Regions from separate parts of the Streptomyces agglomeratus genome, predicted to be linked through region 3. Evidence: riboswitches for the same ligand, from Rfam matches in the RefSeq annotation. Region 3 holds a riboswitch; each other region holds the start of a gene.
What was found. Region 3 has a riboswitch for cobalamin ahead of AS594_RS11975 (ribonucleoside-diphosphate reductase subunit alpha). Riboswitches for the same ligand answer to the same signal wherever they lie in the genome.
Positions count from the first base shown of each region.

Region 1: another riboswitch for cobalamin. It lies ahead of AS594_RS21560 (ABC transporter substrate-binding protein); the one in region 3 lies ahead of AS594_RS11975 (ribonucleoside-diphosphate reductase subunit alpha).
Region 2: another riboswitch for cobalamin. It lies ahead of AS594_RS21865 (CbtB domain-containing protein); the one in region 3 lies ahead of AS594_RS11975 (ribonucleoside-diphosphate reductase subunit alpha).

Region 1 is NZ_MEHJ01000001.1:4,948,364-4,958,727, forward strand. Features, by position in the region: gene AS594_RS21520 (immune inhibitor A domain-containing protein) at 1-387, shown strand, start outside; gene AS594_RS21525 (hypothetical protein) at 510-824, shown strand; gene AS594_RS21530 (isochorismatase family protein) at 855-1,439, opposite strand; gene AS594_RS21535 (nicotinate phosphoribosyltransferase) at 1,616-2,944, opposite strand; gene clpS (ATP-dependent Clp protease adapter ClpS) at 3,026-3,340, shown strand; gene AS594_RS21545 (DUF2017 domain-containing protein) at 3,340-3,942, shown strand; gene AS594_RS21550 (amino acid permease) at 4,290-5,738, shown strand; gene AS594_RS21555 (M67 family metallopeptidase) at 5,807-6,223, shown strand; cobalamin riboswitch at 6,293-6,427, shown strand; gene AS594_RS21560 (ABC transporter substrate-binding protein) at 6,532-7,470, shown strand; gene AS594_RS21565 (FecCD family ABC transporter permease) at 7,482-8,534, shown strand; gene AS594_RS21570 (ABC transporter ATP-binding protein) at 8,531-9,307, shown strand; gene AS594_RS47590 (putative leader peptide) at 9,377-9,490, shown strand; gene AS594_RS21575 (MoaD/ThiS family protein) at 9,594-9,872, shown strand; gene AS594_RS21580 (PLP-dependent cysteine synthase family protein) at 9,872-10,364, shown strand, end outside.
Region 2 is NZ_MEHJ01000001.1:5,021,548-5,031,911, forward strand. Features, by position in the region: gene AS594_RS21840 (alkaline phosphatase family protein) at 1-358, shown strand, start outside; gene AS594_RS21845 (HAD-IIA family hydrolase) at 433-1,212, shown strand; gene AS594_RS21850 (hypothetical protein) at 1,316-1,873, shown strand; gene AS594_RS21855 (class F sortase) at 1,875-2,546, shown strand; gene AS594_RS21860 (CbtA family protein) at 2,617-3,381, opposite strand; gene AS594_RS21865 (CbtB domain-containing protein) at 3,400-3,618, opposite strand; cobalamin riboswitch at 3,653-3,818, opposite strand; gene AS594_RS21870 (glycoside hydrolase family 6 protein) at 3,963-4,994, shown strand; gene glxA (radical copper oxidase GlxA) at 5,067-7,001, opposite strand; gene AS594_RS21880 (glycosyltransferase family 2 protein) at 6,998-8,944, opposite strand; tRNA gene AS594_RS21885 (tRNA-Lys) at 9,433-9,506, opposite strand; gene AS594_RS21890 (peptidoglycan-binding protein) at 9,679-10,364, shown strand, end outside.
Region 3 is NZ_MEHJ01000001.1:2,850,714-2,861,077, reverse strand. Features, by position in the region: gene AS594_RS11990 (helix-turn-helix domain-containing protein) at 129-1,097, opposite strand; gene AS594_RS45390 (hypothetical protein) at 1,180-1,398, shown strand; gene AS594_RS11980 (ribonucleotide-diphosphate reductase subunit beta) at 1,542-2,564, opposite strand; partial or broken gene AS594_RS11975 (ribonucleoside-diphosphate reductase subunit alpha) at 2,567-4,958, opposite strand; cobalamin riboswitch at 5,100-5,223, opposite strand; gene AS594_RS47560 (hypothetical protein) at 5,335-5,484, shown strand; gene AS594_RS11965 (YbdD/YjiX family protein) at 5,778-5,981, opposite strand; gene AS594_RS11960 (carbon starvation CstA family protein) at 5,978-8,197, opposite strand; gene AS594_RS11955 (GntR family transcriptional regulator) at 8,449-9,219, opposite strand; gene AS594_RS11950 (extracellular solute-binding protein) at 9,503-10,364, shown strand, end outside.

The DNA of each region.
Region 1 (10,364 bases), 2.1 Mb from region 3:
CTGATGGTCTGGCTGTGGGACACCTCGCAGAAGGACAACAACACCAGCGCCCACCCGGGCAAGGGCCTGATCCTTCCGGTCGACGCGCACGCCAAGCCGCTGAAGTGGGCGGACGGCAAGCTGCTGCGGAACAAGATCCAGTCCTTCGACTCGACCTTCAGCAGGTACCGCACCGACGGCTTCACGCTGCACAGCGCGAACGTGCCGCTGAAGCTCGCGTCGCAGAAGGGCGTCCCGGTCTTCGACGACCGCAAGGGGACGTACTGGTACAAGGAGAACCCGACCGGTGGTGTGGACGTCCCTGACACCAACACCAAGATCTCGATCGTCAGCGAGCCCAAGAGCGGCTCGACGATCACCGTGAAGGTCGGTCCGTCGACCAAGTAGTTCGTAACATCGCAGGTCAGAGCATGAACGGCCGTCGCCCTCTAGCGGGCGGCGGCCGTTCACGTTTAGATGCCTCTTGACCAGCTCTTGTTGACACGACGTCTTATGGGGGATTGATCGGCATGTCCGGTGGAGGTTTCGTACGGCTGCCCGGCGGCAGCGTGGTGGTGGCTCTCACGCTGCCCAGCCCGGAGGCCGAGGGCCGCATGGTCCGCGTCCTGGTCCACTCGGTGAACCGGGCCCGCGCCCTGACCAGGCTGCGGAACCACGGTCTGCGGGCCGTCTACCTGCGGGGCAACGCGCACCCGCCGACGCCGGACGAGATCACCGCCGTACTGCACCACCCGGACGGGCTGCTGTGGCGTACGGCGCCGCAGGAGACGGTGGAGCTCTGGCACCCCATACGGGCGCTGCTCAGACCCGTACGCCCGGCCTAGGAGGCGCGCGGCGGGCCCCCGGGCGGCCGGCTAGACCACCGGCTTCCCGGACAGCTCCACGCCCGCCTCGCGCATCTCCTCCAGCGCCCGCTCCGTCGTCGCCTCGGACACGCCGGCCGTCAGGTCGAGCAGTACGTGCGTGGTGAAGCCCTCGCGGACCGCGTCCAGGGCCGTCGCCCGCACGCAGTGGTCGGTGGCGATGCCGACCACGTCCACCTCGGTGACCCCGCGCGCCCGCAGCCAGTCGGCCAGCCCGACACCGTTCTCGTCGGTGCCCTCGAAGCCGCTGTACGCCGCCGAATGGGCGCCCTTGTCGAAGACCGCGGCGATGGCGCCCGAGGCGACGGCCGGCGCGAAGTTCGGGTGGAAGCCCACGCCCTCCGTACCGGCGACGCAGTGCACCGGCCAGGAGCGGACGTAGTCCGGGGTGGCGGAGAAGTGGTCGCCCGGGTCGACGTGGTGGTCCCGGGTGGCGACCACGTGGCGGTAGCCGGCCGGGGCCTCGCCGATCAGCTCGGTGACGGCGGCGGCGACGTCGGCACCACCCGCCACCGCGAGGCTGCCGCCCTCGCAGAAGTCGTTCTGAACGTCTACGACGATCAAGGCGCGGTGCATGGCGGGGGCCCTTCGGTGGGGATGAGGCGGTGGGGGGTGCGTGTCCTGTTGTGCGGGCGTTGGTTCCGAGAGTAGAGATTCCAACGGCCTTGCGGCAGGGGGCCTTTGGCTGCTAGAGGGTCGGCGACGCCCTCGGCGCCCGCCCTCTGGCTTGCCGCTGCCCGCTCACCCGGCGTTCATGCGTACTCGGTGGGGATCACCGGCTCGCCCCTGGAGAGCTGCACCGCCGACATCGGCAGGGCCCCGCGCGCCGCGATGTGCCGCTCGCGTACGTCGTCCAGCGGCTCGCGCGCCACGACCTCGCCGCCCTTGACCAGCTCGACCTGGAGCTGCCGGCCGGCCAGCTCCGGCGGTACGGGCCCGGTGCCGACGACCTCCGCCTCGGCCACCCCGTGGGCGTCCGCCCGGCGCGCCGCCCACTTGCGCCCGCCGATCGAGGTCTTGCCGCCCGTCGACTTCTTCGCCACCGGCTGGAGCGGCGCCTTCGGGTCCGCCGATGCGGCCCTGGCGACCAGCTTGTAGACCATGGAGCAGGTGGGGTGTCCGCTGCCGGTGACCAGCTGCGTTCCGACGCCGTACGCGTCCACGGGTGCCGCCGCGAGCGAGGCGATGGCGTACTCGTCGAGGTCGCTGGTCACCACGATCCTAGTACGGGTGGCCCCCAGCTCGTCGAGCTGCTGGCGCACCCGGTGCGCGACCAGCAGCAGGTCGCCCGAGTCGATACGGACCGCGCCCAGGTCCGTCCCGGCCACCTCGACGGCGGTACGGACGGCCTCGGCGACGTCGTACGTGTCGACCAGCAGCGTCGTACCGCTGCCGAGCGAGGCGACCTGCGCCTGGAAGGCGTCGCGCTCGCTGTCGTGCAGCAGGGTGAAGGCGTGCGCGCTGGTGCCGACGGTGGGGATGCCGTAGCGGAAGCCGGCCGCGAGGTCCGAGGTGGAGGTGAATCCGCCGACGTACGCCGCGCGGGACGAGGCGACGGCGGACAGCTCGTGCGTACGGCGGGCGCCCATCTCGATCAGCGGCCGGCCGCCCGCGGCGGCGGCCATCCGGGAGGCGGCGGCCGCGATGGCCGAGTCGTGGTTGAGGATCGAGAGGATCACGGTCTCCAGGAGCACGCACTCGGCGAAGCTGCCCTCGACGCGAAGGATCGGCGAGCCCGGGAAGTAGACCTCGCCCTCCGGGTAGCCCCACACGTCGCCCGTGAAGCGGTACGAGGCGAGCCACTCCAGCGTCGGCTCGTCGACGATCGCGTGCTCCCGCAGGAAGCCGAGCACGCCGGCGTCGAACCGGAAGTTCTCCACGGCGTCCATGACCCGCCCGGTGCCCGCCACCACGCCGTACCGGCGCCCCTCGGGCAGCCTGCGGGTGAAGACCTCGAAGACGGAACGCCGGTCGGCGGTACCGGCCCGGAGGGCGGCCTGGAGCATCGTGAACTCGTACTGGTCGGTGAAGAGCGCTGTCGACGGCACATCCACCGGCAGCCCAAGGTCCGCAGTGTTCATGGCAAAGATGCTACCCCCAATCTCGTCAGAGTGACGATTTCTACGTGGCCGTTTGTGCGAGGGTCCCTCCCGGGTGGCACCATGGGACAAGTGAGTACGGCTCCCGCAGAGATCGAACGCCCGGAATCGGCCGAGGAAACCTCCGCCGTCCCCGAACCCGACGTCCCCTGGGTGACGCTGGTCCACAACGACCCCGTCAATCTCATGAGCTATGTCGCGTATGTCTTCCAGACGTACTTCGGCTACTCCAAGGACAAGGCGCACAAGCTGATGCTGGACGTTCACCACAAGGGCCGCGCGGTCGTCTCCAGCGGCAGCCGCGAGGAGATGGAGCGCGACGTGCAGGCGATGCACGGCTACGGACTCTGGGCGACCCTCACGCAGGACCGCGGCTGATGGCCGGGCTCTTCGAGCAGATCCCCGGCGGCGGCGTGGCCGTCGCGCTCGACGAGGTCGAGATCTCGATCCTGCGCAGCCTGGCCGTACAACTGCTCGAACTGGTCGGACCCGGCGACCAGCCGGCGGCGGGCGAGGACCCGCTGGCCGCGCTGTTCGCGCAGGGCCCCAGCGAGGCGCCGTCCGACCCCGCGCTCGCCCGGCTCTTCCCCGACGCGTACGGCGATCCGCAGGCCGATCCCGACGACGCGCACGAGCGCGAGGTGCGCGCCAACTCCGCCGAGTTCCGGCGCTTCACCGAGAACGACCTGCGCGAGCGCAAGCGGGAGGACGCCCTCGCGGTCGTCCGCAGCCTCGACACGCTGGCCACCGGGGGCGAGGGCGGCGCCGTACTCAAGCTCACGGACGACGAGTGCAAGCGCTGGCTCGGCACGCTCAACGATCTGCGGCTGACCATCGGGACGCGCCTGGAGGTCACCGACGAGGACGAGAACGGGGAGCTGTACCGGCTGCCGGACTCCGATCCGCGCAAGCCGATGGTGATGGCGTACCTGTGGCTCGGCGCGCTCCAGGAGAGCCTCGTCGAAACGCTCATGCCCTGAATATGCCCTGACCTGTCCTGACATATCACTCATGGCGTTCGCTCAACGGACACTCAAATCCGGATAACGATCGGATTAACGCCTGGGGTCCCTTTGGGGCTCCAGGCGTTACTTGTCCCATTTTTCCCGTGGTGTGCGCCACATTGGGCGCAGTGGATCACTGTTGCGGGCGTGATAAATCTTCACGACCGCCCGGGGACGCCACCCCTGTCCCCGGGGGCGCTGACGCCGGCTGACCCCGGCACGCAACTCCATTCCACATCCGGGGGCCGAGCCCCTCAAAGGATCGTCACAGTCGATCCGAGCCGTTCAAGGCCGGATCGGCATGGAGAAAGGCGCGACACACCATGACCTCAGTGCAGGTCGACAAGCAGCACGACGGCAGTGAGGCCGAAGGCGCGACATCCGGCGAGGGTTACCAGCGCGGACTCGGGGCCCGTCAGATCCAGATGATCGCGATCGGCGGCGCCATCGGCACCGGCCTCTTCCTCGGCGCGGGCAAGGGCATCTCCATCGCCGGCCCCAGCCTGATCCTGGCCTACGCCATGGCCGGCCTCGTCATCTTCTTCATCATGCGGGCGCTCGGTGAGCTCCTCATGTACCGCCCGGTCTCCGGCTCCTTCTCGGAGTACGCCCGCGAGTTCGTCGGCCCCTTCGCCGGCTTCGTGACCGGCTGGACGTACTGGCTCTTCTGGGTCGTCACCGGCATCACCGAGGTCACCGCGGCCTCCGAGTACATGCAGTACTGGACCAAGGGCACCGACGGCTGGACCGATCAGCCGCAGTGGGTCTTCGCCCTGATCTTCACGGTCCTCCTCTTCTGCGTGAACCTGATCTCCGTCAAGCTCTTCGGTGAGCTGGAGTTCTGGTTCTCGATGATCAAGGTCACCGCGATCGTCGGCATGATCCTCATCTGCGCCGGCATCCTCACCCTCGGCTTCTCCGACGCCGGCGACACCGCCTCGGTCACCATGCTCTGGGACCAGGGCGGCTTCTTCCCCAACGGCATCGGCCAGACGCTGATGACCCTCCAGCTGGTCATGTTCGCCTTCCTCGCCGTCGAGCTGGTCGGCGTCACGGCGGGCGAGGCCAAGGACCCGCAGACGGTCCTGCCCAAGGCCATCAACACCGTCCCGTGGCGCATCGCCGTCTTCTACGTCGGCGCGCTGATCATGATCCTGTCGGTCGTCCCGTGGACCCACTTCCAGCCGGGCGTCTCGCCGTTCGTGGCGGCCTTCGAGAAGATGGGCCTCGGCGTCGGCGCCGCCATCGTCAACTTCGTGGTCCTCACGGCCGCCCTGTCCTCCTGCAACTCGGGCATGTACTCCACCGGCCGCATGCTGCGCGACCTCGCGCTCAACGGCCAGGGCCCGAAGTTCTTCACCAAGCTGACCAAGAACGGCCTGCCCCTCGTGGGCACGTCCTTCTCCGCCGCCCTGATGCTGGTCGGCGTGTGGATCAACTACCAGTGGCCGGGCGAGGCGTTCAACTACGTCGTCTCCTTCGCGACCATCTCCGGCATGTGGGCCTGGATCATGATCCTGGTCAGCCAGATCCGCTACCGGGCCAAGTCCGACCGCGGTGAGCTGCCGAAGTCCTCCTTCCGGGCCCCGGGAGCGCCGTACACGAGCTGGTTCGCCCTGCTCTTCATCGGCATGGTCATCGTGATGATGGGCGTCGACAAGGACGCGCGCATCTCGCTGTACTGCGCGCCGCTGTGGGCGCTGCTGCTGGGCGTGTCCTGGCTGGTGCTGAAGAAGCGCAACAGCGGGCAGGCTGCCGCCGAGCAGAGCTGATCCCAGCATGTGGTCCCGTCCGTACCATCCCTCGGTACGGGCGGGGCCCTTTGCTTATCCTGGGGCCCATGCTGACCCTTTCCCAGGCCCTGTACGACCAGATCGTCGCGCACGCCCGCGCCGACCACCCCGACGAGGCGTGCGGCGTGGTCGCGGGACCGGCCGGGTCCGGGCGCCCCGAGCGCTTCATCCCGATGCTGAACGCCGCCCGCTCGCCCACGTTCTACGAGTTCGACTCCTCGGACCTGTTCAAGCTCTACCGCGAGATGGACGACCGGGACGAAGAGCCCGTGATCATCTACCACTCGCACACGGCGACCGAGGCGTACCCGTCCCGCACGGACATCAGCTACGCGAACGAGCCCGGCGCGCACTACGTCCTGGTCTCCACCGCCGACACCGACGACGCGGGCCCCTTCCAGTTCCGCTCGTTCCGCATCGTGGACGGCGTGATCACGGAGGAAGAGGTCAAGGTCGAGGCGTAGCCCGGCCCCGCCACTGCGCCGTAAGGCTCCGGCCCGAATGATCTCCACACGGGACGCAGTGACAGACTGTGCACGACCCGGGCGGCAGGACCCAGGAAGCCGGTGCGAATCCGGCACGGTCCCGCCACTGTGACCAGTCATGACGACCGCCACGGCCATCGCCATGCCTGGAAGCCAGGAACTGACCTGCCGCCTTCCGCACCACCGACCAGGGGACGAGGAAATCCCCCGGAGGAGGCACCACCGTGTCCGGCCGTACCTGGCTTTCCCGCCGCGCGCTCCCCGCCGTCGCCGCAACCGCCGCCGCCCTGCTCCCCCTCACCGCCTGCACCACGGCGGACGACGCACCGGAGACCGCCGCGAAAGCGGCCCCCCGCTTCCCGTACACCGTCACCAACTGCGGCGTGAAGACGACCTACAAGGCACCGCCCACCCGCGTCGTCACCATGAACCAGCACGTCACCGAGGTCATGCTGGAGCTCGGCCTCGCCAAGTCCCTGGTCGGCACCGCCTACCTCGACGACAAGGTGCTCCCCAAGTACGAGAAGCAGTACGAGGCCACCCCCGTGCTCGCCAAGGAGTACCCCTCGTACGAGAAGCTCCTCGCCGCCAACCCCGACTTCGTGTACGGCGGTTACGCCTCCGCCTTCTCGCCCGGCGACGGCCGCAGCCGCGACACGCTGAAGAAGTCCGGCATCGACTCCCGCCTGAACACGGAGTACTGCGCCGACGGCAAGACCTCGATGGAAGCCCTCTACCAGGAGATCCGCGAGGTCGGCCGCACCTTCGGCGTCGCCGGCCGCGCCGAGCGCTGGATCGACGAGGCCAAGGCGGTGAACGCCGCCACCGAGAAGAAGCTCGCCGGCGTCGACCCGGTCTCCGTCTTCGTCTACGACGGCGGCGACAAGACCGCCTCCACCGTCGGCGGAGCGGGCATCGGCCACGAGATGGTCGGACGCGCGGGCGGCGAGAACGTCTTCGCCGACCTCCCCAAGCCCTTCGCCGACGCCTCCTGGGAGACCGTCGTCGACCGCCGGCCCGAGGCCATCGTCATCCTCGACTACGGCAGCACCACCGTCGCCCAGAAGAAACAGCGCCTCCTCGACGACCCGGCCCTCGCCGACGTCCCCGCCGTCAAGAACAAGCGCTTCGCCGTCCTGCCCCTGTCCGACATGGTCCTCGGCGTACGTGCCCCGGCCGCCGTCGACAAGCTCGCCCGCCAACTCCACCCCGAGCTGAAGAAGTAGCGGGCACGGACGTGAGCTGCGAGACCCCCGCCGCCCGCGGGCGGCTGCGCTACACCCTCCTCGTCGCCGCGCTCGCCGCCCTCCTCGCGGCAGCGGCGGTCGCGGGACTCGCCCTCGGCTCGGTACGCATCCCCGCCCCGCAGGTCCTGGAGATCGTCACCGGCGCCGCCGACGCGGGCCCGTACCGCACGATCGTCCTCGACGTACGGCTGCCCCGCGTCCTGCTCGGCGCCGTCGTCGGCGCCGGGCTCGCGGTCATCGGCACCGTCCTCCAGGCCCTCGTACGCAACCCGCTCGCCGACCCCTTCCTCCTCGGCGTCTCCTCCGGCGCCTCCGTCGGCGCGGTCGGCGTCATCGTCCTGGGGATCGGCGCCGGCCTCGCCACCACCGTCACCGTCCCGCTCGCCGGCTTCGCGGGCGCGCTCGCCTCGCTCGTCCTCGTCCACGCGCTCGCGCGCGGCGGCGGCGCCATGACCACCGGACGCCTCCTCCTCGCCGGAGTGGCCGTCTCCTACATCCTGTCCGCCCTGACCAGCCTGCTGATGGTCACCTCCGCGCGCGCCGACCACCTCAAGGAAATCCTCTACTGGACCCTCGGCGGCCTCGGCAGCGCCCGCTGGGACATGCTCGCGCTCCCCACGACCGTCCTCGCGCTCGGCACAGCCCTCCTCGTCACCCTCGCCCGGCCGCTCGACCTGCTCCTGGCCGGCGAGGAGGGCGCCACCGTCCTCGGCCTCGACACCGGCCGCTTCCGCGCCGCCGTGTTCGTCCTGGCCTCGCTCCTCACCGGCGTACTCGTCGCCTTCAGCGGCGCGATCGGCTTCGTCGGCCTGATGGTCCCGCACGCCGCCCGCATGGCCGTCGGCGCCGGACACCGCCGGCTGCTGCCCGTCGCCGCGCTCGGCGGCGCGGCCTTCCTCGTCCTGGCCGACCTGGCCGCCCGTACGGTCGCCGCACCCCAGGACATCCCCGTCGGCGTACTCACCGCGCTCACCGGCGGCCCCTTCTTCCTGTGGCTGCTGCGCCGCCGGGCGTACGGCACGACCGAAGGAGCCCCCGCATGACGACCCTCACCGCCGAAGGGCTCTCGTACGGCATCGGGGGCCGCCACCTCGTCGACGACGTCACCCTGACCGCCGCCGACGGCGAGACCGTCGGGCTCGTCGGCCCCAACGGCAGCGGCAAGACGACCCTCCTGCGCTGCGTGTACGGAACCCTGCGCCCCACCCACGGCCGCGTCCTCCTCGACGGCGACGACCTGCACGCCATGAGCCCCAAGACCCGCGCCCGGCGCATCGCGACCGTCCCCCAGGACGGCGGACAGGGCGGCTTCGAACTGACCGTCCGGGAGGTCGTCGCCATGGGCCGCTCCCCGCACAAGCGCTTCTGGGAACAGGACACGGCCGCCGACGACACCCTCGTACGGGACGCCCTCGCCCGCGTCGGCATCGCGGACCTCGCGGCGCGCGCCTTCCCGTCCCTGTCCGGCGGCGAACGCCAGCGGGCACTGACGGCGCGCGCCCTCGTCCAGCAGCCGTCCCTCGTCGTACTCGACGAGCCGACCAACCACCTGGACATCCGCTACCAGCTGGAGATCCTCAGCCTGGTCCGCGACCTGGGCACGACCAACCTGCTCGCCCTGCACGACCTGAACCTCGCGGCGTACTACTGCGACCGCATCTACGTCCTGGACGGCGGCCGGGTCGTCACGTCCGGCACCCCCGAAGAGGTCCTCACCACCGACCTCCTGCACACCGTCTACGGGGTGTCCGCCGAGGTCAGCATCCATCCGACGACCGGCTCGCCGACCGTCGTCTATCTACCGGTGTCCAAGTGACGAGCACATTTCGCCCACAATGTGAGATCACATACCGGCAAGTGGGCCGGGAATCTATACGATGACCGCATGGTTCCCCACGACGTGAGTGAGACGACGCCGAGCACCGTGCTGCTCGTGGCGCGCCTGCACGTCGACCTGTGCCGGCTCGCCAGCGCAATCTGTACGGCCCGAACGGCCTGAGCCGCGGGCCGTCCGGCACACGTACACGCACACGCTTGCCCCTGCGCGGGGGACGAACTGCCGCGCGCCTTTCACGCCACCCTCCTGACAGGAGTCGAAAGCCATGGCCATCGAGGTCCGCATCCCGACCATCCTCCGCACCTACACCGACGGCGCCAAGGCCGTCGAGGGCAACGGCGACACCCTCGCCGACCTCTTCACGGACCTGGAATCGCGCCACGCCGGCATCCAGGAGCGCATCGTCGACGGCGGCCAGCTGCGCCGCTTCGTGAACGTCTACCTCAACGACGAGGACGTCCGCTTCCTCGACGGCATCTCCACCAAGCTCGCCGACGGCGACAGCGTCACCATCCTCCCGGCCGTCGCCGGCGGCATGGTCTGATGCGGTACGACTCCCCGCTGGCGGCGGTCGGCAACACGCCGCTCGTCCGCCTCCCGAGGCTGTCCCCGTCGGAAGACGTCCGCATCTGGGCCAAGCTGGAGGACCGCAACCCCACCGGCTCGATCAAGGACCGCCCCGCGCTCCACATGGTCGAACAGGCGGAGAAGGACGGCCGGTTGACGCCGGGCTGCACCATCCTGGAGCCCACCAGCGGCAACACCGGCATCTCGCTCGCCATGGCGGCCCGCCTCAAGGGCTACGACATCGTGTGCGTCATGCCGGAGAACACCTCCCAGGAGCGGCGCGACCTGCTCGCCATGTGGGGAGCGAAGATCATCTCGTCCCCGGCGGCGGGCGGCTCCAACACGGCCGTACGGGTCGCCAAGGAGCTCTCGGCGGAGAACCCCTCCTGGGTGATGCTGTACCAGTACGGCAACCCCGACAACGCGGGGGCGCACTACGCCACCACCGGCCCGGAGATCCTCACCGACC
Region 2 (10,364 bases), 2.2 Mb from region 3:
CTCGCGCGGCGTCTTCGCGGTCGCCGACTCCGACGAGTGGGCGGACAAGAGCTTCTCCGGTACGTACGACTCGACGCTCGTCACCCCGGCGCACGCCGTGGGCGGCAAGGCCACCGTCAAGCTCGACTTCACCACCTTCTACCGCCAGGAGGGCAGTCAGAGCGCCCAGATCCTCGTCTCCTGGAACGGCGGCACACCGGTCGCGGTGAAGTCGTACACGGCGGACGTCGTCTCGCAGCCACAGACGCTGACCTTCAGCGTCCCGTCCGGCGCCACCAGCGTCGGATTCCGCTTCCGGTACACCGGCAGCAACAACTGGTACTGGGTGATCGACGGGGTGAGGATCACAGCGGCCTGATTAAGGTGGGGGCGCCCGGACGGTGTGGTCCGGGCGCCCCCAGCGTTTTTTTGCGTACGGCAGGAGTCCGGCACATGGCAGAGCGCAAGCCGATCGAATCGTGGCTGACCGACATGGACGGCGTCCTCATCCACGAGGGAACGCCCATCCCCGGCGCCGATGCCTTCATCAAGCGGCTCCGCGAGTCGGGCAGGCCCTTCCTGGTGCTGACCAACAACTCGATCTACACCGCCCGCGACCTGCACGCCCGCCTCTTCCGGATGGGCCTCGACGTGCCGGTCGAGAACATCTGGACCTCGGCGCTCGCCACCGCCCGCTTCCTCGACGACCAGCGGCCCGGCGGCACGGCGTACGTCATCGGCGAGGCAGGACTGACGACGGCGCTGCACGACATCGGTTACGTCCTGACGGACCACGACCCGGACTACGTCGTCCTGGGCGAGACCCGTACGTACAGCTTCGAGGCGCTCACCAAGGCCATCCGGCTCATCAACGCCGGTGCGCGCTTCATCTGCACCAACCCCGACGAGACCGGCCCGAGCCGGGAGGGCCCGCTGCCGGCCACCGGCGCCGTCGCCGCGCTGATCACCAAGGCGACCGGCAAGGACCCGTACTTCGCGGGCAAGCCCAACCCGCTGATGATGCGGACCGGGCTCAACGCGATCGGCGCCCACTCCGAGACCAGCGCGATGATCGGCGACCGGATGGACACGGACGTCCTGGCCGGGCTGGAAGCGGGCATGGAGACGTTTCTCGTCCTGACCGGTCTGACCGGGCCGGCGGACGTCGACCGCTACCCCTTCCGCCCCTCGACGATCGTCGATTCGATCGCGGACCTCGTCGACCGGATCTGAGCGGTCCGCTCCCGCCCGGGGGCCCGTACGGAGCAGTGAAGCGCTCCTGAAGATGCGGAAACCGGCCGTACCGGTGAATCTTCGTAGTACCAGGAGGTTCACTATGCGCTCACTTCAGCTCGCGCTCTGTGCCGGCGTGGCGGCTGCCGCGGTCATCGCGCCCGCAGCCGCCGCCCATGCCGACAACGAGGCCGAGGGCCAGGTCCTCGTCACTCCGTCCACCATCGCTCCGGGCGGGGAGGTGGATCTGCGGGTCGACGTGTGCAAGGGCGGGCAGGCCACCGGTACGTCGGAGGCGTTCGCCTCACCCGCGCACTTCAACCCGGCGGCCGACCGCGGCGACCTGTTCGCCGAGGCCCGCATCCGTTCCGACGCCGAGGCCAAGGACTACGAGATCTGGGTGAAGTGCAAGGGCGGCGGCCGGGCCAGCGGCACCGTCACGGTCGTCCACCACCACGAGCCCACCCACCACCCGACGCACCACGAGACCCCCGTCGCACCCGTGCACGCGGGCGGCGGCGGCACGGCGGAGGTCGCCGCGGCCGAGGAGGGCGGGCCCGGAACGCCGCACACCGTGATCGGCCTCGTGCTGGCGGGCGCGGCGGCGGTCGCGGTGGCCTACCGCAGCGTGCGCCGTCGCCGTCGTACGGACTCGGACTGACATGTCCGCCGAGGACCGGCCGGCCGGTGGCGGACGGCTGCTGACCGGCGTCGCGTGGGCGGTGCTGCTGCTCGGACTGTGGCTGTGGGGCCGGGAGGTGACCGACGGCCCCGGCGGCAGCTCGGCGCCCACCACCGGAGACGTGGCCGCTGTCGGCCGCCCGCTGGGAGTGCCGCTGCCTCCCGCACACGCCCCCGTAGAGGCCGCCGCGGCGCCGCAGCGCGTCGCCGTGCCCTCCCTGGGCATCACGGCCCCGGTGGTTCCCCGCGGTCTCGACGCGTCGGGCGCCGTCGATCCGCCGCCGTACCACCAGTCGTCGAAGGTCGGCTGGTTCCGGGGCGGGAGCGTGCCGGGCGCGGCGGGAGTCGCCCTGCTCGTCGGGCACGTCGACACCGAGAACAAGCCGGCCGTGTTCTACGGCCTGAGCGCCGCGCGTCCCGGCGAGAAGGTCAAGGTGACGGGCGCCGGCGGTCTGAGCCTGGAGTTCACCATCGACGACATCCAGGTCTTCACCCGCGAGCGCTTCGACCCGCAGAAGGTGTACGGCCCCCGCGAGAGCGACCGGGCGGAACTGCGCCTGATCACCTGCGGGGGCACGTACGACAAGAAGGCCCGCACCTACACGGCCAACGTCGTGGTGTCGGCGTACCTGACGGGGGCCGGCCGGGGCTGAACGCCCGGCGTTGTCGGTGCGGTTGGTGCGGTCGGTGGTGCGGTTGGTGTGGTTGGTGGTGCGGTCGGTGTTACGCCGCCACCGGCTCCGCCGCCGGAACCGAGCGGGTCGCCGCGCGCAGCCCCAGCGCCCCGAAGACCCCCGCGAACACCGCCCACAGCACCGCGTGCGAGGCCAGCGACAGCATCCTGAAGTCCCACAGCAGCGTCGCCGCCACCGGGACCTCGTCCGGATTGCCCGGCAGCGCGAACAGCACCGCCAGCGTCGCGACCCCCGTGACGGCCACCGCGACCTGCCGCACCGGCAGGGACCGGTCGGCGAGGCGTACGTACACCTGCCGGGCCAGCACCATGCCGAGGATGCCGATCACCACGGCCGCCAGCCACAGGGCCTGGCGGCTCGCGACGGTGCCGGAGTCGCCGACCCCCGGCGGGTTCGCCGGATAGCGCAGTCCCGGCAGCAGCGAGACCGCCACGAAGGCGGCCGCGCCGAAGGCCAGGGCGCGCGGCCACGGCCGCTCACCGAGGCCCGTACGGCGGTGCACCAGGGCGTAGGCGAGGGCGAACAGGACGCCCAGCGCGAGGCCCGCCACGACCGCCGTGACGACCAGGCCGAAGTGCTGGGTGGAGCGGGAGAACAGTTCCTCGTGGTGCTGGACGGCCGTGGCCGCCGCACCGTGCGTGTGCTCATCGGCCGCGGAACGTGCCTCTTCGAGGCGGATCGCACGGTCCATCAGGGGCTCGGCGAGGAGCAGGGAGAACAGGCCGGCGGCAAGGCCGGCTGCCCCGCCCGCCGCCAGCCCGCGTCCGAGCAGGGGCAGTACAGGTTCTGACATGGTGCGCACGGCCCCCGATCAGTGGCAGGGGGCACCGAAGAGGTGCCTGCCGTCGTGCGAGAACTCGTGCAGGTAGTCGCCCGTAGCGGCGATGGCGGTGCCGTTGTCCATGAAGACCGCGTAGAGCGCGACGAGGGCGATGATCGCCGCGGCGGCCATGATCAGCCAGTGACGGGCGGTGGTCGCGGCGGACGTGACCGCCGCGGTGTCGGTGTGCTGCGCAGTGTGCAGAGACATACCGGTGAGCCTCCTTCTGGGGTTTCCACGCCCCAATTCAGGAGGACGACGGGTCAGTTCCTGACTTCCGTACGGGCCCGTGGGCTCGCGTACGGTCACAGTGGCGGGACCGTCCCGGGTTCGCACCGGGTTCCTGTCCACCGTCGCCTCGATGTGTGTGGAGTTGTCATCCGGAGAGTCCCAGCCTGGCTGAGCACTGTCAACAGGGACTCTGTCCCTCGCTCCCGTGGCGGCACCCGGTGTGCCAGGATGGTTTCGACCGGATGTGTCCGGGGAGGGACCGGGGGGTCCTCGTATCTTCAGTACGTCTTCAGTGCATCTTCGGTGCAGCCAAGGGGGAGTGGATGTACGGCAGTTACAGCGGCCGTAGGCGCGTGCGTGTCCGGGTGGCCGCGGTGGGGGCCGTGGGGGCCGCGCTGCTCCTGGCGGGCTGCTCGTCCTCCGGCGGTGACGGGGGCGGCGGCACGAGTCCGGACCCGGTGAAGCAGCAGCCGAAGGGGAGCGATCCGTACTGGGTCAACCCGGAAGGAAACGCTGCCAAGCAGGCCGCTGCGTTGGCCAAGAAGGGCGAGGACGAGAAGGCCGGCCTCATCCGCAAGATCGCCGAGCAGCCGGCCGCCGAGTGGATCGGTCCCGAGAACGCCGAGGCCCAGGCCAAGGGGTACACGGAGGCGGCCGAGAAGGCGGACCGCGACGCGCTGCTCGTCCTCTACAACATCCCGCACCGCGACTGCGGGCAGTTCTCGAAGGGTGGCGCCGCCGACGGCAACGCCTACCGCGCCTGGGTCGACCAGGTGGCCAAGGGCATCGGCGACCGCCCGGCCACCGTGATCCTGGAGCCGGACGCGCTGCTGCACCTGGTCGACGGCTGCACGCCCGACGAGTTCCACGAGGAGCGGTACGACCTCCTCAAGGGCGCCGTCGAGCGCCTCAAGGAGCAGCCGAAGGCCAAGGTGTACCTGGACGCGGGCAACGCGGGCTGGAAGTCCCCCGACTCACTGTTCGAGCCGCTCCAGCGGGCGGGTATCGCGAAGGCGGACGGCTTCTCGGTGAACGTCTCCAACTTCCAGACCACCCGCGTCAGCAAGGACTTCGGCAGGAAGCTCTCCGCGAAGGTGGGCAACAAGCCCTTCGTCATCGACACCAGCCGCAACGGCAACGGTCCGTACACCGGGGGAGACCCCGAGGAGAACTGGTGCAACCCGCCGGGCCGCGCGCTCGGTGAGAAGCCGACCACCAAGACCGGTGACGAGCTGGTCGACGCGTTCCTGTGGATCAAGCGCCCCGGCGAGTCCGACGGCGACTGCAAGGGCGGCCCGAAGGCCGGCGAGTGGTACGAGGAGTACGCGCTCGAACTGGCCCGCAACGCGAAGTAGCGGCGCACGCGACACGGAAAGCGAAGGGGGCCGCCCGGCACACCGGGCGGCCCCCTTCGCGTACCCGTCGGCCTACGGGACCTCGATCCAGACGCCCTCGGACGGCGTGCCCTGATCGTCCGTCACGAACAGCATGTAGTAGCCGGACGGGACCAGCGCCCGGTTCTTCGGCACGGTGACCGAGATGCCGCCCTTCGTCTTCTTCATCTCCAGCGCCACCGTGCGCTGGTCGACGTCTGTGACGTGCGTGACGGCGCTGGGCCGCATCAGCTTCGCGTCCTTGATCGACGCGGCGTGCGCCGACTTGAAGGTGGCCGTACCGCCGCGCCTGACCGTCTTCGGTCCGCCGGTCAGCTTCGGCCGCGCGTCCCGGAAGAGGTACGGCGGCGTGTAGATCTCGATGCGCTGTTCGAAGACGCCCGGCCTGGTGTTGGCCTTGTCAGAGTACAGGGAGTCCGACCCGAAGATCATGACGCGCCCGTCGGGCAGCAGCAGCGAGCCCGAGTGGTAGTTGCGCCCCACGGCCGGGTCGGCCACCCGGCGGTACTTGCCGGTCTTGGCGTCGTACAGGCGCGCCTGGAGGATGTCCGAGCCGCCGCGGCCCCGGTAGTCGTTGGAGCCGCCGGTGATCAGGACACTGTCGTCCGGCATCAGGGACGCGCTGGGGTAGCGGGTGCCCTGGTCGAGCGAGTCGCCGTCCTTGAAGCGCGGGTTCGGGTCCTTCAGGTCGACCAGCCGTGACTTCTCGCTGGACTTCTCCGACTCGCCGACCCCGCCGCCGCCGATGACCATGTACTTCTCGTCCTGGGCGGGAGGCAGCCGCACGGTCGCGGAGGTCTCCATCATGTCCGGGTCGCTGAGCCCGGGGACCTTCTTGAACGTGTTGGTCTCCAGATCCCAGACACCCGGCTCGCGGCCCTCGTCCGCCGGCCCGTACCCGGCGTTGGAGCCCGAGTAGAAGAGCTTGCCGTTGTTCATCAGGAAGATCGCGGGGTACGTCGGGAACTTCCGTACGACCCCGGTGTACTCCCACTTCTTCGTGGCCGGGTCGTAGATCTCGTCCTTGCCGGGGACGATCTGCCCGATCTCGTCCAGGCCGGACAGCGACAGGACCTTGCCGTCCTCCAGCGTGGTGAGCGTCGGGTACCAGCGCGCCTCGTTCATCGGGTCGACGGTGATGTACTTCTCCGCCACCGGGTCGAACTCGTAGGCGTCCCTGATGCCTTGGAAGTCCTTCTTGTCCAGGGCGAGCTTCTGTGCGATCCCGTACACGTTCTTGGCGTCGGTGCCCGTCAGGCCGTGGACCCGGTAGTTGTCCTCGGTGCCGGACTCGTACTTCTTGCCGGACGCCTTGGCCTCGACGTAGATCCGGCCGAGCCCCGCCTCGGTGCGCAGGAACCGGCCGGTCTGCTTGTCGAAGATCTTCTTCGCCTTCTCGACCAGGACGGGGTCCTTGGAGACGTACGTCTTGCCGTTCTTCTTGCCCGTGAAGATGGTGCCCGCGGGCAGCGTCTTCGGGGCGTCGGGGTCCTCGTTGTGGACGATCATCAGGCCGCCGGCCCTGGTGACGTCACCTTCGAGCTTCTCGTACCGCTTGGTGCCGCCCGCCACGAGCAGCTTCCCGTCGGGCAGCTGGGTGTGCCCGGCGCAGAACATGTCCTTCGGCGTCGGAATCTTCTTGTACGAGTCGGTCTTCGGGTCCCACAGCACCGACTCGAACTTCTTCGCGTCGAAGTTCTTCTGGTTGTTCCCCGAACCGGCGATGAGCAGCACCTTGCCGGTGTGCAGCAGCGCGGCGTGGATCGTGTTGATGCGGAACTCGGACGGGACGTCGAGGAAGTCCCAGTGGCCGTTCTCCGCCTTGTACTCGGGCCGGTTGATCTTGTAGTCGTGGTACTGCTCCGAGCCGAAGCGGTAGAGCGCGGGCCCGTTCATCCCCGCCAGAGCGAGCACCACCGCACCCGTTATCGCCAGGCGGCGAGCACGGCGGCTCGGACGGTATTTCATTTCTTACGTCCCCCAAGGGCGATCTGCATGGTCTGGTCGGAAGCGGCCCAGGTGGGCTTGGGCTGAGGCGCGTGGGTCTCCGGCGGGGGGCCGGCCGGCGGCTGCGACTGGCTCGGCGGCGACCCGTGCGGGCCCGGCTTCTTCTTGTTCTTCTTCTCCTGGCGCATGGTCCAGCGCCAGGCGAAGATCGGCGCCGCCGTGATCAGCAGGGCGAGCGTGGCCCAGGTGATCATCGCGGGGTGGTTGTGGCCGAAGAAGAAGGACGAGCCGAGGGAGCCGCCGAAGACCAGGATGAAGAAGAGGTGGATACGGAAGGTGCCGAAGAGCGTGTCGGGGCTGGAGGAGTCGCCCTTGGGCGTCACCACGAAGCCGGACTTGCGGCGCAGCACGGCGTCCATCAGCGAGCGCGCGTAGATCGGCGCCGAGAGCGCGGACATCACCATGCCGGCCAGGCCGCCGGAGCCTTCGGGCTCGTGCGGCGAGACGTTGTGGCGGCGGTTCCAGATGTAGAGGCCGATCTGGAGCGCCGAGGCGTTGCCGTACAGCATCATCCAGATCGCCGGGTCGATCTGGACGCCGGAGGCGCCCATGCCCAGGAAGAGCGCGCAGCTGAGGGCCGCCAGAATCCAGTTCATGGCGGACATCGGATAGAAGATGATCATCATTGTGTAGTTGAAGAGCTTGCCTGCGGGCAGCGAGCCGTAGCCCCTCCAGTACTGCTTGAGGATCGTCTCGTACGTACCGCGCGACCAGCGCAGCTGCTGGGTGAAGAAGTCGGTCCACGCGGTCGGGCCCTCGCCGACGGCCAGCACGTCCGGGGTGTAGACGGACCGCCACTTCCTGCCGGTGGCCGGGTTCGTGGCGCGGTGGATCTCGAAGCCGGTGGCCATGTCCTCGGTGATCGAGTCGTACAGGCCGCCGATCTGCTTGAGCGCCCTGATGCGTACGGCGTTGGACGTGCCGACGAACATGGGGGCGCCGTAGCGGTTGCCCGCGCGCTGGATCAGGGCGTGGAACAGGAACTGCTGCGACTCGGCGGCCTTCGTGACGAAGGTGTCGTAGTTGCCGTACACCTGCGGACCGATGACGAAGCCGATGTCCGGGTCGCGGAAGTAGCCGAGCATCCGCTCCAGGTAGTTGGGCAGCGGCACGTGGTCGGTGTCGACGGAGGCGAAGAAGTCGTAGGCGTCGCCGTGCGCGTCGAGCCAGGCGTTGTAGTTGCCGTGCTTGGTCTTGGCGCGGTGCGGGCCCTTGGCCTGGTTCCACTTCGCGATGCCCTTGCGGGAGAAGTGGTGCACACCGAGGCGCTCGCAGACCTCCCTGACCGCCGGGTCGTTGCCCTCGTCGAGGAGCCATACGTGCATCAGGCCGCGGTGGCGGATCTTGACCGCCGCCTCCAGCGTCTTCGTCACCATCTCCAGCGGCTCCTTGCCGGGGACGAAGGAGGTGAGGAAGGCCACACGGGTGCCGGTCTCGGGCACCACGGGGACGGGATCACGGGCGACCAGGGTCGCGTGTGCGTTCGACAGGACGTTCATCGTGCGGAAGAGCTCGATCAGGCCGATCGAGACCAGCATGACGATGTCGAGGATCAGCAGCGTGTCGTTCTTGAGGTTGGGGTCGCGCTCGGTCCAGTGCTCGGGCTGCATCAGCCAGACGAACAGGCCCAGCGAGAGCAGCGGCGCGGCGCACAGCAGCAGGGCGGCGCGGATGCGGTGCGGCTCCTGCGAGAGCAGTGAGCGGTACTGCACGGTGTAAGGCTTGGCCGGGTCGGGCTGGGTCAGTGGCCCGGCGAGCCGGCTGTAGTGCTCGTAGTCGTACCTCGGCAGCGGCTTCTTGGCCCGGATGCGCGACCCCCCGGTCCGCAGCTGCGGGGGTATCCGAAGCTGCGCCGTCCGGGAAGGGTCGTTGTTGTGCCGGGCGCCGGTCGGCGTCGACGTCATGAGTCATCCCCCCGCACGCATGCTGGCTGCGTGTGTTCGTCGGTCTTCGCCCGGTGGCGGTCCCCCTCGACCATCCCGGGCGCACGAGTGGCCTGCTGTCATCCCTTCAGACATGGGACGACAACCTTCCGGTTGCATGATGTCGCCCCGGGATCTTTTCACGACGGGGCCCCCGCCCCCCTGTGCTTCGTCAGCCCCCCGGCTGCCGGTCTCGCCCCCAACTTGCCGAAACCGCCCGCCCCATTGGAGCCACCGGCTCCAGGATAGGGTCTACGACCAACCTCTTGATCGCAAGGGTGAAACAAGGTCTTTACCGGTCATACGCGGTCTTTGAGGGTCACCTGGGACATGGGTTCGGAATGGGCCGGTCGCAGTGCGGCCCCGATCCGACATGGACCCGGTGCGGGCCGGGGCCCGGCGCTGCCCGGCGGCGTGTCCGGAAACCGTCGAAGCCCCCTCACGCTCGGTGAGGGGGCTTCGACGTCATGTGCGCCGCCAGGGACTCGAACCCCGGACCCGCTGATTAAGAGTCAGCTGCTCTAACCAACTGAGCTAGCGGCGCCTGTCTGACTCCGAGAACTTTACCCGACCCTCGCGGGTGCTCCGGACCGGCCACGCCGCGTACTGTCCGTTTGATTATCATTTGGACCGTCAACATGCGTTATGTCCAGACAGTTGAAACACTGTCACCCGTGCAGATGTGCCGAAAAAGAGACCCACGGGAGGGGAACCGCATGACGATGCCGGTTTTCGAGGAGTTCGAACCCGCGGCCGACTGCGGCTGCCCGGGCTGCGCCCAGGACCGCCGGGCCGCCGCCCTCGGCCTGCCGGTCGCGGCCGGCGGCCACCCGGCCGCCCACGGAGCCCGGCGCGCGCTGGTGCTCGCCACCGCCGCGGGCGTGGTCCTCGGCGGCGGCGCGGGCGGCGCGGCGGGCGCCGTCGGCCCCGGGCAGGCCCCGGCCCGTACGGGAGCCGACCACGACCCCGACACCCCGCAGGGCGGGCCCGGCCCGCTGCACGGCGGGCCGGGCCACCACGGCCAGACCGCGCAGGCCACCCCGACGGCCGCCCGGCCGGCCCTGCGGATCACCAGCAGGGCCGAGATCATCAACCGCGCCAAGCGGTGGCTGGACGCCAAGGTCCCGTACAGCATGGAGAAGTACTGGAGCGACGGATACCGGCAGGACTGCTCGGGCTACGTGTCGATGGCCTGGAACCTCGACGGCAACGAATGGACCGGGAGCCTCGCGCAGTACGCCACGGCGGTGGAGCGGGACCAGCTGGAGCCCGGCGACATCCTCCTCTTCCACAATCCGGCCGACCCGAACAAGGGCTCGCACGTCACGATCTTCGGCGGCTGGACCGACTCCACCCACACGCACTACATCGCGTACGAGCAGACCCGCCCCCACACCCGCAA
Region 3 (10,364 bases):
TCCCGGGAACGTCGACTTTGCTTCCCCGGAACCGAAACCGAGCGTTCCCGAGAACGTCTTTCGAGCGTTCCAGGGAGCCGCTGCCGTGCGTTCCCCGGAACGCACGGCAGCCCTGTGAAGGGTTGCTCTCAGGCGGCCAGTGCCGGTCCCCGGAACGTACGGCGGTACGCGTTCGGCGTCGTCCCCAGTGACCGTACGAACTGATGACGCAGAGCCGCCGCGTTCCCGAACCCCGCGCGGCCCGCGATCGCGTCCACGGTGTCGTCCGTCGCCTCCAGCAACTCCTGCGCGAGCAGCACCCGCTGGCGCAGCAGCCACCGGTACGGCGTCGTGCCCGTCTCCTGGAGGAAGCGGCGCGCGAACGTCCGGGGCGACATGTGCGCCCGTTCCGCCAGCTGCTCCACGGTCATCTCCTGGTCCATATGCCGCTCCATCCAGCCCAGCACCCCGCCCACCGTGTCGCAGCGCACGTGCGTGAGCGGACGCTCGATGTACTGCGCCTGGCCTCCGTCGCGGTGCGGCGGGACGACCATGCGGCGGGCGATGGTGTTGGCGACCTCGGACCCGTGCTCCTGGCGGACGAGGTGCAGGCAGGCGTCGATCCCGGCGGCGGTCCCGGCCGATGTGATGACCGAGCCCTCGTCGACGTACAGCACGTCGGGCTCGACCTTCGCTCGCGGGTGGCGGCGGGCCAGCTCGGCGGAATGCCGCCAGTGGGTGGTGCAGCGCCGCCCGTCCAGCAGTCCCGCGGCCCCCAGCACGAACGCGCCCGAGCAGACGCTCAGCACCCGCGCGCCCCGGTCGACGGCGCGGCGCAGGGCGTCGAGCAGCGGCTCGGGATAGGTGCGGGCCTCGCAGTGCTGGTCGGCGGGAACGGCGATGAGGTCGGCGCTCTCCAGCCGTTCGAGACCGTACGGCACGGAGAGGGAGAAGGCGCCCGAACGGGCGGCTATCGGGCCGGGCTCTGCGGCGCAGACGGCGAAGTCGTAGACGGGAAGTCCCTGATCGCTGCGGTCGATCCCGAACACCTCGCAGATGACGCCGAGTTCGAAGGGGTTGACTCCGTCGACGAGTGCCACGGCAACGTTTTTCAGCATGCGTGCAGTGTGGCAGTAATTCGAGGTTCCATGACAGTCCTGCCACTGACTTTTCTTGGCCCCGAAGACCAGAGTGGACGCCATGGAAACCTTCTTGAACTACCTCGCGGTCCTCGTCGTCTTCACTCTCGTCACCCTCCCGTCCTTCATCGGCCACGCCAGGGAACGCCGGATCGACCGGCAGCTCAGGCAGGCCGAGAACCCCCGCCCGCGTCGGTCCGAGACCATCCGCAGCGCCCCGGGACGGCGGCCGGTGAGGCGGTCCGTCGCGGCGGACGTGCTGTCACCGGCCGGCAGGTGAACCCTCTGCGAGCGGTGCCCCGACGGCGGCCCGAAGACCCCCGAGAAGCCGAACGGCGCCGCGAAGGTCGTGCCCCACCGGCTGGTGGGGCACGGTCCTTCACGACGCCAGGCGCGACCGCCCGCTCGCGGTCCGACGGCGGTCTAGAAGTCGTCGTCGAAGGCGACCGAGCCCTCTACCGCGACCTGGTACGCCGACGGGCGGCGCTCGAAGAAGTTCGTCAGCTCCTGCACGCCCTGGAGCTCCATGAAGGAGAACGGATTCTGCGAGCCGTACACCGGCGGGAAGCCGAGGCGCTCCAGCCGCTGGTCGGCGACGCACTGGAGGTATTCGCGCATCGACTCGGTGTTCATGCCGGGCAGGCCCTCACCGCACAGGTCGCGGCCGAACTGGAGCTCCGCCTCGACGGCCTCCTTCAGCATGTCCGTGACCTGCTGCTGGAGAGCGTCGTCGAAGAGCTCCGGCTCCTCCTTGCGGACGGTGTCCACGACCTCGAACGCGAAGTTCATGTGCATGGTCTCGTCGCGGAACACCCAGTTCGTACCCGTCGCCAGGCCGTGCAGCAGGCCCCGCGAACGGAACCAGTACACGTACGCGAACGCGCCGTAGAAGAACAGGCCCTCGATGCACGCCGCGAAACAGATCAGGTTCAGCAGGAAGCGGCGGCGGTCGGCCTGCGTCTCCAGGCGGTCGATCTTCTCGACCGAGTCCATCCACTTGAAGCAGAACTGCGCCTTCTCGCGGATCGAGGGGATCTCCTCCACCGCGTCGAACGCCGCCGCGCGGTCGTCCGGGTCGGGCAGGTAGGTGTCGAGCAGCGTCAAGTAGAACTGGACGTGCACGGCCTCCTCGAAGAGCTGGCGCGAGAGGTAGAGGCGCGCTTCGGGGGAGTTGATGTGCTTGTAGAGCGTCAGCACGAGGTTGTTGGAGACGATCGAGTCGCCCGTCGCGAAGAACGCGACCAGCCGGCCGATCATGTGCTGCTCGCCCGGCGAGAGCTTGGCGAGGTCCGTGACGTCCGAGTGGAGGTCGACCTCCTCCACCGTCCACGTGTTCTTGATCGCGTCCCGGTAGCGCTCGTAGAAGTCCGGGTAGCGCATGGGACGCAGCGTCAGCTCGAAGCCCGGGTCGAGAAGGTTTTTAGAGATTGCAGCGTTTTCGCTCATGATTACTGGCACGCCTCGCAGGACTCGGGGTTCTCAAGGGAGCAGGCGATCGCGTCCGCGTCGGGGCGGCGGGGCCTGCTGTACGGGGATGGGGGCCGCGGCAGCCGCGCCGGAGCCGGCCGCGCGGGCGATGCGGGTCGCGGGGCGCGAGCGCAGGTAGTACGTCGTCTTCAGCCCCTTCTTCCACGCGTAGGCGTACATCGAGGAGAGCTTCCCGATGGTCGGCGTCTCCAGGAAGAGGTTCAGGGACTGCGACTGGTCGAGGTACGGCGTACGGGCCGCCGCCATGTCGATCAGACCGCGCTGCGGGATCTCCCACGCGGTGCGGTACAGGGCCCGTACCTCCTCGGGGATCCAGCTGAAGCCCTGCACCGAGCCGCTGGACTCGCGCAGCGCCTCGCGGGACTGGGCGTCCCAGACGCCGAGCTTCTTCAGGTCCTCCACCAGGTACGCGTTGACCTGGAGGAACTCACCGCTGAGCGTCTCGCGCTTGAAGAGGTTGGAGACCTGCGGCTCGATGCACTCGTACACGCCCGCGATGGACGCGATGGTCGCGGTCGGCGCGATCGCGAGGAGCAGGGAGTTGCGCATGCCGGTCTTCGCGATACGGGCGCGCAGCGCGTCCCACCGCTCCGGCCAGGTGACCTCGACGCCGTAGTGGTCGGGGTGCAGGACGCCGCGCGCCGCGCGGGTCTTCTCCCAGGCCGGGAGCGGGCCGCTGACCTCGGCGAGGTCGCAGGACGCCTCGTACGCGGCGAGCATGATGCGCTCGGCGATCCGCGTGGACAGGTCGCGGGCCTCGGCCGAGTCGAAGGGCAGGCGCAGCTTGAAGAAGACGTCCTGGAGACCCATCGCGCCCAGGCCCACCGGACGCCACTTGGCGTTGGAGCGGCCGGCCTGCTCGGTCGGGTAGAAGTTGATGTCGACGACGCGGTCGAGGAAGGTGACGGCCGTGCGGACGGTCTCGTCCAGCCGCTCCCAGTCGATCTCGCCGTTCCCGAGAACGAACGAACCGAGGTTGACGGAGCCGAGGTTGCAGACGGCCGTCTCGCCGTCGTCAGTGACCTCCAGGATCTCGGTGCACAGGTTCGAGGAGTGGACGACGGAGCCGGGCTCGGCGGTCTGGTTCGCCGTACGGTTCGACGCGTCCTTGAACGTCATCCAGCCGTTCCCGGTCTGCGCCAGGGTGCGCATCATCCGGCCGTACAGCTGGCGCGCGGGAATGGTCGTACGGGCCAGGCCGTCGGCCTCCGCCTTGCGGTACGCCTGGTCGAACGCGTCGCCCCACAGGTCGACGAGCTCGGGAACGTCGGAGGGCGAGAACAGCGACCAGTCGGCGTCCGCGTCGACGCGGCGCATGAACTCGTCGGGGATCCAGTGCGCGAGGTTCAGGTTGTGCGTACGCCGCGCCTCCTCACCCGTGTTGTCGCGCAGTTCCAGGAACTCCTCGATGTCCGCGTGCCACGTCTCCAGGTAGACGCAGGCCGCGCCCTTGCGCCGGCCGCCCTGGTTCACGGCGGCGACGGACGAGTCGAGGGTGCGCAGGAAGGGGACGATGCCGTTCGAGTGACCGTTGGTGCCGCGGATCAGGGAGCCGCGGGCGCGGATGCGGGAGTACGAGAGGCCGATGCCGCCGGCGTGCTTGGAGAGGCGCGCGACCTCGTGGTAGCGGCCGTAGATCGAGTCGAGCTCGTCGAGCGGCGAGTCCAGCAGGTAGCAGGACGACATCTGCGGGTGGCGCGTACCGGAGTTGAACAGCGTCGGCGACGACGGCAGGTAGTCCAGGCGGCTCATCAGGCGGTACAGCGCGGCGACCTCGTCGGCGGCCGGGGGGGAGTCGTCCTTGGCGAGGCCGGACGCCACGCGCAGCATGAAGTGCTGCGGGGTCTCGATGACCTGACGGGTGATGGGGTGGCGCAGGAGGTAGCGGCTGTAGACCGTGCGCAGTCCGAAGTAGCCGAAGCGGTCGTCGGCGTCCTGGTCGACCAGCGCGTCGAGGCGGGCCGCGTGGGCGTTCACGAAGTCGGCCGTGCGGTCGGCGATCAGGCCCTCGCGGTGGCCGACGGACACCGACTCGGAGAACGTACGGACGCCCTGCGTCGCCGCCTCGTCCCGGATCGTACGGGTCAGCAGGCGGGCCGCGAGGCGGGAGTACGCCGGGTCCTCGGAGATCAGCCCGGCGGCGGCGTCGGTGGCGAGGCCCCGCAGCTCTGCCGCGTCGGACGCCGCGTTGCGGCCGCGCAGGGCGGCCGCGGCGACTCTGCCCGGGTCGGTGTCGGGGAGGTCGGCGGTCAGGTCGGTGAGGGTCCGCAGCAGTGCGGTCCCGGCTCCGGGCCCGTCGGACGGCTCCGTCGATTCCGTGGCAGTGGCCGGATCGGCTGACGCGATGGTCACAGGGGTGCTCTCCCTCGCTCGGCGCGGGGCCGGCGGGGGAGCGGGGGCGTACGGGCACACGTCACCCGTCGAGGGCGGCACACCGCGTAGCGTCCACCGGCCCAACCGCGAGGCCCGGACGTGTCGGTATCCGGTTCGGTCGAGCCGGATACACCGTCGGCAGGTCTTCGGACTCCCGGGTGCACAAAAGCACACCGATCACACCGTTGCGGGACAGTTCCGGATTCACACCGGATTCCCCTGCGGCGACAGCGAGCATGAGCATACATGTGGGGGCGGTTGGATGATGCACCCCCCACATGTTGTGTCACGCGGGAAGGGGACCGCAGTTGTCACAGGGCGCCGCTATCGTCGTGAGCACAAGGAGGTACGCCCCATGACAGCTGTCGCCGGCCGGCCCCACCTGCTCCCCGAAGAGTTCGACGAGGCCACGCGCATACTCGCCCGCACGACCGAGGGCGTGCGTCTGGAGCTCATCGACGGGCGGCTGAGGAGCAGGGTTGTTCCGGACGGGGACCACGGGTGAATCATTCAGTGGCTGACGCGCATCTGCTTGCAGTCTCGTCCCGAGCTGTGGCTCCATCCGGACCAAGGGCTGAAGGTGCAGGCGTACCGCAAGGGCCGCGCGCCCCGACGGCTCACTCGCGCCCAGTGATGCCTTCGTACGAGAACGCGCACACCGTCCCGTTCGGCAAGCCGGTGGCGCTGCCCGGCCCGGTCGAACTCACCCTGGAGACCCAAGCCCTGAAGGAGTGGGTGCGCTGACGCCGACGGGCCGCCGTACCCCCGAATGGGGCGCGGCGGCCCGTGGGCGACCGTTCAGCAGCAGCGGAAGCCCTCGCGGGGGTCCGCCTCGCGGGCGTCCGTGCGGCTGCGCTCGAACTGGCGGCGGGTCATCACCGGCGCCCCGGGGTCGCAGGAGCGCGCGTGGGCGACGTACCGGTCGTACGCCGACTCGCCGGTCAGCTCGCGGACGTACCAGCGGATCCGGCCCGCCGCCCGCCGAACGTCCGTCAGCGTCATTCCGGCGTCCCCGTCCCGGCGGCCGCCGTCTCCTTGCGGTTGCCGCCCTCCGGGCCGACGCCGGCGGCGACCAGTTCGGCCTTCTCCTCCTTGGTGGCGATGATCGAGGCGGGGGCGACCAGCTTGGACTCGACGTACGGCGCCTCGTGGAGCTTGACGCTCTCGGGGTCGCGGATCGCCTTGAGGCAGACCCGGCCGGCGTCCGCGAGCACCACCACGATGAGGACCGCGAAGAGCGCGCACAGCACGCCGTCGACGGTCGAGTTGGTGACGACGGTGTGCATCTGGTCCATGTTCTTGGCGGGCGGCAGCACCTGGCCCGCGTCGATGCCGGCCTGGTACTTGTCGCGCTGGGCGAAGAAGCCGACCTTCACGTCGTCCGAGAAGATCTTCTGCCAGCTCGCGGTGAGCGTGACCGCCACGTCCCAGGCGAGCGGCACCGCGGTGACCCACGCCCACTTCAGGCGGCCGGACTTCACGAGCAGCGTGGTGCAGACGGCGAGGGCGACGGCGGCCAGCAGCTGGTTCGCGATGCCGAACAGCGGGAAGAGCTGGTTGATGCCGCCCAGCGGGTCGTGCACGCCGACCCACAGGAAGTAGCCCCAGCCGCCGACGACGACCGCGCTGGCGAACCAGACACCGGGCTTCCAGCTGACCTGGCGGAACGGCTTGTAGACGTTGCCCAGCATGTCCTGGAGCATGAAGCGTCCGACGCGCGTGCCCGCGTCCACCGTGGTGAGGATGAACAGCGCCTCGAACATGATTGCGAAGTGGTACCAGAAAGCCTTCATCGCGGTACCGCCGACGACGGCCGAGAAGATCTCCGACATGCCGAGCGCGAAGGTCGGCGCGCCACCCGTGCGCGAGAGCAGGCTCTGCTCCTCGACGTCCTTCGCGGCCTGGGCCAGCGCCTCGGGCGAGATGGAGAAGCCGAGGTTCGTCACCGCCTCGGACGCCGCCTGGACGCTGTCCCCGACGACGCCGACGGGGGAGTTGATGGCGAAGTACAGGCCGGGATCGATGATGCAGGCCGTGATCATGGCCATCACCGCGACGAACGACTCGGTCAGCATCGCGCCGTAGCCGATCATCCGGATCTGTGTCTCCTTCTGGACCATCTTCGGCGTGGTGCCGGAGGAGACCAGGGAGTGGAAGCCGGAGAGCGCGCCGCAGGCGATGGTGATGAAGACGAACGGGAACATCGAGCCGGCGAAGACCGGCCCGGTGCCGCTGGTCGCGAAGTCGGTGACGGCGGGCATCTTCATCGTCGGCAGCGCTATGAAGACGCCGAGGGCGAGCAGCCCGATCGTGCCGACCTTCATGAAGGTGGAGAGGTAGTCGCGCGGCGCCAGCAGCAGCCACACCGGGAGGACCGAGGCGAGGAAGCCGTACACGATCATCCAGATGACGAGCGTGCCCGGCTCCAGCGTGAAGGTGTCCGCCCACGAGGACTCCGCGACCCAGCCGCCCGAGACGATCGCGAGCAGCAGCAGCGCGACGCCGATGACGGAGACCTCGCTGACCCGGCCGGGACGCAGGACGCGCAGGTAGACGCCCATGAACAGGGCGATCGGGATGGTCATGCCGATGGAGAAGACGCCCCACGGCGAGTGCGCGAGCGCGTTCACGATCACCAGGGCGAGCACCGCCAGCAGGATGATCATGATGGCGAAGACGGCGACCAGGGCGGCCGCGCCGCCGAACGGTCCTATCTCGTCCCGCGCCATCTGGCCGAGCGAGCGGCCGTCGCGCCGGGTGGAGAAGAAGAGCGTCACCATGTCCTGGACGGCGCCGGCGAGGATGACGCCGACGATGATCCAGATCGTGCCGGGCAGGTAGCCCATCTGCGCGGCCAGTACGGGACCGACCAGCGGACCCGCGCCCGCGATGGCGGCGAAGTGGTGGCCGAACAGGACGCGGCGGTCGGTGGGGTGGAAGTCGACACCGTTGTCGAGCCGCTCGGCGGGTGTGGCCCGGTTCTTGTCGACCTTCAGGACGCGGTGGGCGATGAAGCGCGAGTAGAAGCGGTACGCGATGGCGTACGAGCCGAGGGCCGCCGCCAGCATCCAGGCGGCGGAGACCTCTTCACCGCGCGAGAGGGCGAGTACGGCCCAGGCGATGGCGCCCACCAGGGCCACCGAGGCCCAGATGGCTATGGACTTCGGGGACAGGGCCCCTTTTCCCTGGGCTGGCGTTGTCGACTGCGGCTCCGGCATGACGATCCGTCCCCTCGCGCGATCTTTCTCGTAACGTGCGCGAAATCTAGGTGCTGTGACCGTCGTCCGTAACCCCCTGTCCGCATATCGGTACGGACACGGCCCGACCATTGCAGGTCAGGGCCGTACCGGAGCTCCTTCGTGTCAGGCCCGCGTCATTCCGTCGGCCGCTTCAGGTTCGCCACGCCGTGCTGTCCCGGGAGCGACCCCCGGACCCCCGGCCGCGCTGGGAGTGCCGTCGCGTCAGTCCGTCATTCCGTCGGCCGCTTCAGGTTCGCCACGAACTTGTAGCGGTCGCCGCGGTAGACCGAGCGCACCCACTCCACCGGCTCGCCGTTGCCGTCGATCGAGTGCCGGGACAGCATCAGCATCGGCAGGCCCACGTCCGTACCGAGCAGCCCGGCCTCGCGCGGGGTGGCCAGCGACGTCTCGATCGTCTCCTCGGCCTCGGCCAGCCGTACGTCGTACACCTCCGCCAGCGCCGTGTAGAGCGAGGTGTACTTCACGAGCGAGCGGCGCAGCGCCGGGAAGCGCTTCGCCGACAGGTGGGTCGTCTCGATCGCCATCGGCTCGCCGCTCGCCAGCCGCAGCCGCTCGATCCGCAGGACCCGGCCGCCCGGCGAGATGTCGAGCAGCCCGGCGAGCGTGTCGTCGGCGGTGACGTAACCGATGTCCAGGAGCTGGGAGGTGGGCTCCAGGCCCTGTGCCCGCATGTCCTCCGTGTACGAGGTGAGTTGCAGCGCCTGCGAGACCTTGGGCTTGGCCACGAACGTGCCCTTGCCCTGGATCCTCTCCAGCCGGCCCTCGACCACCAGCTCCTGGAGCGCCTGGCGCACCGTCGTACGAGAGGTGTCGAACTCGGCGGCCAGAGTCCGCTCCGGCGGTACCGGGGTACCGGGCGGCAGGGTCTCCGTCATATCCAGCAAATGCCGCTTGAGCCGGTAGTACTTGGGCACGCGCGCGGTGCGCGTCGCCGCCGCCGCCGTGCCCTCGGCCTCCGTGCCGCCCCCGTCCGTGGCCATGACCCGCCTTCCCGACTTCTGTGCTGCTGCCGTCACCGGCTCCTCCGACTGTCGCGGCTCACATGGTGGCACGGCCTTGTCGAAGGTCGTCGCCCTTGCTCAGGTGTCGGTCCGATAACGGACGCGAGAGCCCTTCTTATACACCCTTGACACCCCTAAAGGTCTAGGCCAAGCTCCCGGTACTGGTCTAAACCATTAAAGACCAAGGTCCCACCCCCGGGCAGTACTTGTCGTAAGTCTTCGCGGTGGGCAGGGGGGTTGCAGGCATCCTGAGGAGGGTGGCGTGAAGCGCAAGCTCATCGCGGCGATAGGCGTCGCGGGCATGATGGTCAGCATTGCCGCATGTGGCGGCTCGGAGAGCACGGGCGGCGGCGACAAGGCGAAGCCCAAGGAGCTCACCGTCTGGCTCACGGTCGACGCCCAGAACAACTGGCCCGAGCTGGTCAAGGCGGCCGACGACGCGATCGTCAAGAAGTACCCGGGCATCAAGATCAAGCACGAGTACTACGGCTGGCCGGACAAGAACGCCAAGCTCGACGCCGTACTCGCCACGGACAAGGCTCCGGACGTGGTCGAGATGGGCAACTCCGAGATGGTCGGCTACATGGCCACCGGCGCGTTCGCCGAGATCGACCCGTCGAAGTTCGAGAAGTCGGACGAGTGGCTGGACGGCCTCAAGCTGTCCGTCACGTACGAGGGCAAGACCTACGGTGTGCCGTACTACGCCGGTGGCCGTGTCGGCACCTGGCGCAAGGACATCGCCGCCGAGGCCGGCGTCAAGGCCACGCCGAAGACGTACAAGGAGCTCACCTCCGCCCTGGACAAGATCCAGAAGAAGAAGGGCGACAAGTTCAGCGCCTGGTACCAGCCGTCGCCCGACTGGTACGCGGCCATGTCGTTCGTCTACGACGCCGGCGGCTCCATCGCCGAACAGAGCGGCGACCAGTGGAAGTCCAACCTGTCCTCGCCGGAGTCCCTCAAGGGCCTGGGTGAGTACAAGAAGGTCCTCGACGCGTACATGCACGCCGACAAGACCAAGGACGAGGCCGACCGCCCGATCGTCTTCGGCCAGGGCAAGGCCGCGACGATGTTCGCCGCCGCCTGGGAGGGCGGGACCGCCGCCGACCCGAAGAACGACAAGGTCG